Regions from separate parts of the Psychrobacillus sp. FSL K6-2365 genome, predicted to be linked through region 2. Evidence: a T-box and tRNA genes for the amino acid it is inferred to sense, from the RefSeq annotation. Region 2 holds a T-box; the other holds one or more tRNA genes.
What was found. A T-box is a leader RNA that pairs with one kind of tRNA and senses whether it is charged. The one in region 2 lies ahead of ileS (isoleucine--tRNA ligase), so its partner is inferred to be a tRNA-Ile.
Positions count from the first base shown of each region.

Region 1: it has a tRNA-Ile gene. The T-box ahead of ileS (isoleucine--tRNA ligase) is inferred to sense a tRNA for this amino acid. The anticodon was not compared.

Region 1 is NZ_JBBOOO010000001.1:3,320,350-3,324,787, reverse strand. It holds gene MKY29_RS16765 (nucleotidyltransferase-like protein) at 1-528, shown strand, start outside; rRNA gene MKY29_RS16760 (16S ribosomal RNA) at 998-2,552, shown strand; tRNA gene MKY29_RS16755 (tRNA-Ile) at 2,646-2,722, shown strand; tRNA gene MKY29_RS16750 (tRNA-Ala) at 2,739-2,814, shown strand; rRNA gene MKY29_RS16745 (23S ribosomal RNA) at 2,969-4,438, shown strand, end outside.
Region 2 is NZ_JBBOOO010000001.1:1,556,684-1,561,121, forward strand. It holds gene hpaB (4-hydroxyphenylacetate 3-monooxygenase, oxygenase component) at 1-1,341, shown strand, start outside; T-box leader at 1,393-1,633, shown strand; partial or broken gene ileS (isoleucine--tRNA ligase) at 1,687-4,438, shown strand, end outside.

The DNA of each region.
Region 1 (4,438 bases), 1.8 Mb from region 2:
CCGATAAATGGTAGAAAAGCTCGTATGGGTATTGAGTTTGCTAAACTAACAAGAAGATACTTAGAAGGTAAATTATTTTTTGAACAACATAACTATTTAGATGCTTATAATCATATGGTAGATTCTTTACATCATTTGGCTCGACTTGCTGTTTTTGAAAATGGCATGCATCCAGAGGTGATGGTATGGAAGCAAGTAAAGCAATTAGATCCTTCTATTTATAAATTGTATGATGAGTTAATCTCAAGTGAGGAAACTTTAGAAAAAAGATTAGAACTTCTATTCCTAGCAAGTGATTTCTTAATCCATTCCCGTACAAAGGATGGAGCACAGCACATTGTAGAAGTATTAGGATTAAAAGAGTTTTGGACTATCCAAGAAATTCATGAGCAAGAAGAACTTAAAAACTACTCTGTAGATTTAGAGGTTTTCATCGAGTTTCTAATAGATAAAGGATATATTTTAATTGAAAAACAACAAACAAAAAGCAATGAAATCATGCACAGATACTACAAAGTAAGGATGTAGAAACAACACATAAAAACGGACAATTAAATTTGTTCGTTTTTATTGTTGACATATGATTTTATTTCGTGCTATTATAATAAGCGTCGTCAAAAGCAATACAAACTATTTCAAGTAAATAGAACGAAAAAGTTTTTGAAAAAACTTCTTGACACTTGGTTGATACGGTGGTAAATTAGAGAAGTCGCAAAAAACGACACAGCAAATTGAACATTGAAAACTGAACATGCAAAACGTTAAGAAATATAGCTTATCAACTAACTTTGTTAGTCTGATAGCAAAACAATTTTGACATCATTAAATGATGATGCCAGCAAAACAAAATGAGCTTTTAAACTAGTTCTATTTGTTGGATTTCGAGATGCAAGTAGTTCGAGGAAACAAGTGAGTGAAAGAGGGAGCGTACTAACGTACGTGACCGACTGAGCGAACGAAGTTGACGAAGAAATGCGCCGCATATCGGAAGCCAACTATTATGGAGAGTTTGATCCTGGCTCAGGACGAACGCTGGCGGCATGCCTAATACATGCAAGTCGAGCGAATGACGAAGAAGCTTGCTTCTTCTGATTTAGCGGCGGACGGGTGAGTAACACGTGGGCAACCTGCCCTGTAGATTGGGATAACTCCGGGAAACCGGGGCTAATACCGAATAATCCATTTCCTCACATGGGGAGATGTTAAAAGACGGCATCTCGCTGTCACTACAGGATGGGCCCGCGGCGCATTAGCTAGTTGGTGAGGTAACGGCTCACCAAGGCGACGATGCGTAGCCGACCTGAGAGGGTGATCGGCCACACTGGGACTGAGACACGGCCCAGACTCCTACGGGAGGCAGCAGTAGGGAATCTTCCACAATGGACGAAAGTCTGATGGAGCAATGCCGCGTGAGTGAAGAAGGTTTTCGGATCGTAAAACTCTGTTGTGAGGGAAGAACAAGTACGAGAGTAACTGCTCGTACCTTGACGGTACCTCATTAGAAAGCCACGGCTAACTACGTGCCAGCAGCCGCGGTAATACGTAGGTGGCAAGCGTTGTCCGGAATTATTGGGCGTAAAGCGCGCGCAGGCGGTCCTTTAAGTCTGATGTGAAATCCCACGGCTCAACCGTGGAAGGTCATTGGAAACTGGGGGACTTGAGTACAGAAGAGGAAAGCGGAATTCCAAGTGTAGCGGTGAAATGCGTAGAGATTTGGAGGAACACCAGTGGCGAAGGCGGCTTTCTGGTCTGTAACTGACGCTGAGGCGCGAAAGCGTGGGGAGCAAACAGGATTAGATACCCTGGTAGTCCACGCCGTAAACGATGAGTGCTAAGTGTTAGGGGGTTTCCGCCCCTTAGTGCTGCAGCTAACGCATTAAGCACTCCGCCTGGGGAGTACGGTCGCAAGACTGAAACTCAAAGGAATTGACGGGGGCCCGCACAAGCGGTGGAGCATGTGGTTTAATTCGAAGCAACGCGAAGAACCTTACCAGGTCTTGACATCCCGCTGACCGGCCTAGAGATAGGCTTTTCCCTTCGGGGACAGCGGTGACAGGTGGTGCATGGTTGTCGTCAGCTCGTGTCGTGAGATGTTGGGTTAAGTCCCGCAACGAGCGCAACCCTTGATCTTAGTTGCCAGCATTCAGTTGGGCACTCTAAGGTGACTGCCGGTGATAAACCGGAGGAAGGTGGGGATGACGTCAAATCATCATGCCCCTTATGACCTGGGCTACACACGTGCTACAATGGACGGTACAGAGGGTCGCAACCCCGCGAGGGTGAGCAAATCCCATAAAACCGTTCTCAGTTCGGATTGTAGGCTGCAACTCGCCTACATGAAGCCGGAATCGCTAGTAATCGTGGATCAGCATGCCACGGTGAATACGTTCCCGGGCCTTGTACACACCGCCCGTCACACCACGAGAGTTTGTAACACCCGAAGTCGGTGGGGTAACCCTTACGGGAGCCAGCCGCCGAAGGTGGGACAGATGATTGGGGTGAAGTCGTAACAAGGTAGCCGTATCGGAAGGTGCGGCTGGATCACCTCCTTTCTAAGGATAATATCGGAATACGAATTTTTATTCGTATCTTAACGTTTTGCAGTTCAGTTTTGAATGTTCATATTATATATGGAAATTCAAAGAGGGCCTATAGCTCAGCTGGTTAGAGCGCACGCCTGATAAGCGTGAGGTCGATGGTTCGAGTCCATTTAGGCCCACCATACCTTTTTAAATTTCGGGGCCTTAGCTCAGCTGGGAGAGCGCCTGCCTTGCACGCAGGAGGTCAGCGGTTCGATCCCGCTAGGCTCCACCAAATTATCTTATTTGCTCCTGCGATTATTTGTCGCGAAGGAACAAAACCATTGTTCTTTGAAAACTGGATAAAACGACATTGAAACAATAAACAACAAGAAATTCAAGTTATGATTATTTACGTAATCATGACGTGTAAGACTTTTTAACTTTTAGGTTAAGTTAATAAGGGCGCACGGTGAATGCCTTGGCACTAGGAGTCGACGAAGGACGGCACTAACACCGATATGCTTCGGGGAGCTGTAAGTGAGCTTTGATCCGGAGATTTCCGAATGGGGAAACCCACTGTTCGTAATGGAGCAGTACATTTGCGTGAATACATAGCGCATCTGAGACACACCCAGGGAACTGAAACATCTAAGTACCTGGAGGAAGAGAAAGAAAAATCGATTCCCTGAGTAGCGGCGAGCGAAACGGGAATAGCCCAAACCAAGAGGCTTGCCTCTTGGGGTTGTAGGACACTCTACATAGAGTTACAAAGGAATGAGTTAGACGAAGCGATCTGGAAAGGTCCGCAGGATAGGGTAAAAGCCCCGTAGTCCAAAATTCATTCTCTCTTGAGTGTATCCTGAGTACGGCGGAACACGTGAAATTCCGTCGGAATCCGGGAGGACCATCTCCCAAGGCTAAATACTACCTAGTGACCGATAGTGAACCAGTACCGTGAGGGAAAGGTGAAAAGCACCCCGGAAGGGGAGTGAAATAGATCCTGAAACCGTGTGCCTACAAGTAGTTAGAGCCCGTTAATGGGTGATAGCGTGCCTTTTGTAGAATGAACCGGCGAGTTACGATTACATGCAAGGTTAAGTTGAGAAGACGGAGCCGCAGCGAAAGCGAGTCTGAATAGGGCGAATGAGTATGTGGTCGTAGACCCGAAACCAGGTGATCTACCCATGTCCAGGATGAAGGTAAGGTAACACTTACTGGAGGTCCGAACCCACGCACGTTGAAAAGTGCGGGGATGAGGTGTGGGTAGCGGAGAAATTCCAATCGAACCTGGAGATAGCTGGTTCTCTCCGAAATAGCTTTAGGGCTAGCCTCAAACGTTAGAATCTTGGAGGTAGAGCACTGTTTGGACTAGGGGCCCATCCCGGGTTACCGAATTCAGACAAACTCCGAATGCCAATGATTTATGTTTGGGAGTCAGACTGCGAGTGATAAGATCCGTAGTCAAGAGGGAAACAGCCCAGACCACCAGCTAAGGTCCCAAAGTATTTGTTAAGTGGAAAAGGATGTGGCGTTGCTTAGACAACCAGGATGTTGGCTTAGAAGCAGCCATCATTTAAAGAGTGCGTAATAGCTCACTGGTCGAGTGACGCTGCGCCGAAAATGTATCGGGGCTAAACAAATCACCGAAGCTGTGGATTGATACCTTTGGTATCAGTGGTAGGAGAGCGTTCTAAGGGCGTTGAAGTCAGACCGGAAGGACTGGTGGAGCGCTTAGAAGTGAGAATGCCGGTATGAGTAGCGAAAGACGGGTGAGAATCCCGTCCACCGTATGACTAAGGTTTCCTGAGGAAGGCTCGTCCGCTCAGGGTTAGTCGGGACCTAAGCCGAGGCCGATAGGCGTAGGCGATGGATAACAGGTTGATATTCCTGTACCACCAAACCACCGTTTGAGTAAT
Region 2 (4,438 bases):
GAGCATCCTGCATTTAAAGGAATTATAAAAAGTCAGGCTAGATTGTACGATCTTCAGCATGACAAAGACTTAAAAAATGTTCTAACTTATTTATCTCCAACTACAAAAAAATGGGTAGGAATGTCATATTTGCAGCCCAAGACAAAAGAGGATTTAGTGGCAAGACGAGAAATGGTACAGCAATGGGCTAAATCGAATAATGGACTCATGGGAAGAAGTCCGGATTATATGAACACAGTATTAATGGCATTAGCCTCATCAGTTCATTTATTGCGGGACCAAAAGAATTGTTTTCCAGATAATCTACAATCATTTTACGAATATGCAAGAGAAAATGACATCTCTATGACTCATACGTTTATAGAACCACAAGTAAATCGCACACAACTTTATGTGGAACGTTCAGATGAACCTATAGCCGCAAAAATAGTAGGCAAGAACAAAGATGGAATCATTATAAAAGGTGCACGACTACTTGCGACACAAGGTGGAATAACGGATGAACTATTAGTTATTGCAGCAGGGGGGAAAGCAGAAGAAGGTAATAGCTTTGCATTTTCCATACCTTGTAATACAAAAGGTTTAAGGTTCATCGGTAGGGAATCATTTGTTGGAGGAGACTCCAATTTTAACTATCCATTAAGTTCGAAGTACGAAGAAATTGATAGTATTGTAGTATTTGACGATGTTTTAGTTCCCTGGGAGCGTGTATTTTATTATGACAATTTATTTATATCAACTAATTTTATGAAGTCGAGCTCGTTCTTGCCCTTTACGCTTCATCAAGTAGCATCTAGGCAGATTGTGAAAACTGAATTCATATTGGGAATTGTCCAATCTATTATTGAAACAATTAATATTGAAGAATATCAACATGTGCAAGAGAAAGCAACTGAAATAATTATTGCCTTGGAAACGATGAAAGCGTTGGTGTTAAAATCAGAAGCAGAGGCCAAAGTAGACAAAGGCGGATGGATGCAACCAGACAGCACCACATTACAAATTGCTATGAATGTATTTCCACGCATATATCCGCGTTTTAGCGAAATAATTCAGCTCTTAGGTGCCAGTGGATTAATGTCCATCCCAACCGAAAGTGCATTTCAATCGCCTATTAGAAATGATTTAAATCACTACTTACAATCTTGGGAAGACATTGGAAAGGATCGTGTCAAACTTTTCCGATTAGCATGGGATTTAACTATGAGTGCATTTGGTACACGACAAACACTATATGAACGTTTTTTCTTTGGTGATCCTGTTCGTTTGGCAAGTCAGTTATACTTTTCCTATGATACGGAAGAATATGTACAACGAGTGAAAGATATTTTGGAACAATAAATAATTGACACTATCTTCTAATTTTGCTATATTACTATTCAATAAAAGCATATAAATTCGTTGAAGAGAAAGAGTAATGTATCGATTTGTTCCCCAGAGAGCTGACAACTTGGTGAAAGTCAGTGTGCAGGTTATACATGAATATCCTCTCTGAGAAGAAGAGCTGAAGATTTTAGTAAGCTTATCCGGGTGTCTACCGTTAAAAAGAACACGTATGATTTGTACGTTGCTAAGTGCTATTGGATCGGCTCAATAGAATTAGGGTGGTATCGCGGTTAACCCCGTCCCTTTACTTGGGACGGGTTTTTTTGTATGCCTTTTATACAATATATAGGAGGAATAGTGATGAGTGCGCAAGATGTAAAAGAAAGTAAAGTACAAAGGGAACAAAGAATTCGAGAGTATTGGCAAAGCAATAGAACTTTTGAAAAGTCTGTACAAAACCGGGAAGAGAACACTCCATTTGTTTTTTATGAGGGACCACCAACAGCAAATGGCCTACCGCATGTCGGCCACGCATTAGGAAGAACGATTAAAGACGTTGTAGCTCGCTATAAAACTATGCAAGGGTTTAGAGTCGAGCGAAAAGCAGGATGGGACACACATGGTTTACCAGTTGAACTTGGAGTAGAGAAGCAGCTAGGAATATCAGGGAAGCAAGATATTGAAAATTACGGTGTTGAGGATTTTGTTAAGAAGTGCAAGGAAAGTGTATTCACATACGAAAAAATTTGGCGTTCTTTTACCGAAGAACTTGGTTATTGGGTAGACATGGATAACCCATATTTAACATTAAGTAACGAGTATATGGAAAGTGTTTGGAATATTTTAAGTAAGGTTCATCACGATAAACTGCTTTATAAAGGACATCGAGTATCACCTTATTGTCCTAGCTGACAAACATCTTTGAGTTCACATGAAGTGGCACAGGGTTATAAAGATGTAAAGGATCTCTCTGCTACGGTTAAGTTTAAACTCGTAAATGCTGATGAGTACTTTCTTGGTTGGACTACAACACCTTGGACCCTACCAGCAAACGTAGCGCTTGCTATGAATCCTAATCTAGTCTATGTGCGGGCTAAGGTAGAAAGTGAAATATATATACTTGCAAAATCATTAGTTCCTGCTGTGTTAGGAGAAAAAGCTATTGTCCTAAGTGAACATTCAGGAGTCGAATTTGAAGGTGTTCCTTATCTTCCGCCATTCCATTATATAGATATAACAAAAGGGCATATTGTTGTGTTAGCGGATTATGTAACAGAAACGAGTGGTACAGGAATAGTGCATATTGCCCCTGCATATGGTGAGGATGATTATCTAACAGTACAACAAAACGGACTTACTTTCGTAAATGTCGTGGATCAACGAGGGTGTTATACAGAAGTGGTCACAGATTTAGCTGGCCAATTTGTGAAGGACAGTGACGTTGAGATCATTAAGTTATTAGCGAATAACGGCTTATTATTTCATAAGGAGAAATACGAACATAGCTATCCTCATTGTTGGCGTTGTGATTCACCTCTACTTTATTATGCAACGGACAGTTGGTTCATTAAGATGTCAGCATTAAAGGAACAGCTAGTTGAAAATAATGAGTCGGTAAATTGGTATCCTGACCATATTAAAAAAGGGCGTTTTGGGAATTTCTTAGAAAATGTGGTGGATTGGAATATCAGCCGAAATCGTTACTGGGGAACCCCTTTAAACATTTGGATTTGTTCAACCTGTGAATATGAAGTAGCTCCGACTAGTATTACATCTTTAGCAAAACTCGCATCTAAGCCATTGCCTGAAAACTTAGAGTTGCATAAGCCATATATAGATGCAATTCTCTGTACTTGTCCAAAATGTAGTGGGGAAATGTTGCGTACGCCTGAAGTAATCGATGTATGGTTTGATAGCGGATCAATGCCTTTTGCACAGCACCATTATCCATTTGGTGATAATAAACAATTTAACGATCAGTTCCCTGCAGATGTAGTAATAGAAGGAATTGATCAAACTCGAGGATTCTTCTATAGTTTGCTTGCTGTATCAACCCTCTTTACAGGAAAAGCACCTTACAAAAATGTGTTATCACTCGGACATGTATTAGATGAACAAGGTCAAAAAATGTCTAAAAGTAAAGGGAATGCACTAGATCCACTTGATTTAATGCATCAGTATGGTGCCGATGCATTACGCTGGTCATTATTAGTCGATAGTTCTCCATGGAATCCAAAACGTTTTTCGTCAAAGATTGTACAAGAAGCTAGTTCTAAGCTACTCGATACACTTGATAATATTTTTAAATTTTATTCACTATATGCAAATATTGATCAGTTTACCTTCGATAGAACGAAACCTGGTGAACAAACAAAAATGGATCGATGGGTTCTTTCAAGGCTGAATAGTACAGTTCAAAAGGTAACAGAGTTTATGGAAGATTATCAAATTACTCAAGCTACTCGTGAAATTGCTGAATTAGTAGAGGAAGTAAGTAATTGGTATGTTCGTAGATCGAGACAGCGTTTTTGGGCGACAGGTTTTTCTGACGATAAACTTGCAGCATTTAATACTCTATACCAAGTATTAAGTACTGTTAGTAAATTAGTTGCACCGTTTAGTCCATACATCGCAGAGGACATACATTTAAAATTACAAAATGCCAGCGTTCATCTTCAGGACTATCCAAAACATCAAAGTAATTTCATCGATAGAAAATTAGAGGATGATATGAATACTGTATTGAAGATTGTGGAGTTAGGTCGAAGCATCCGAAATTCATATAACTTGAAAGTAAAACAACCACTAGCCGAAATGGTCATTTATACAGTAGTATCCAACGAAAACTTAAAGAAATATGAATCTATTATTCAAGACGAACTAAACATAAAAAAAATAAATTTTGTAACGGATTTGGAAGAGCTAGAAGAAGTTTCGTTTAAGTTAAACTTCAAAACAGCTGGTGCTGTATTTGGTAAAAATGTGAATGATGTGAAACAGTATGTGGAGAATTTGACGGTTTCCGAAAAAGAATTACTAAAATCAGAAGGAAATATAACAATAGTTTTGGCAAATGAATCCTATGTATTGTTAAAAGAGCATGTAAATACAG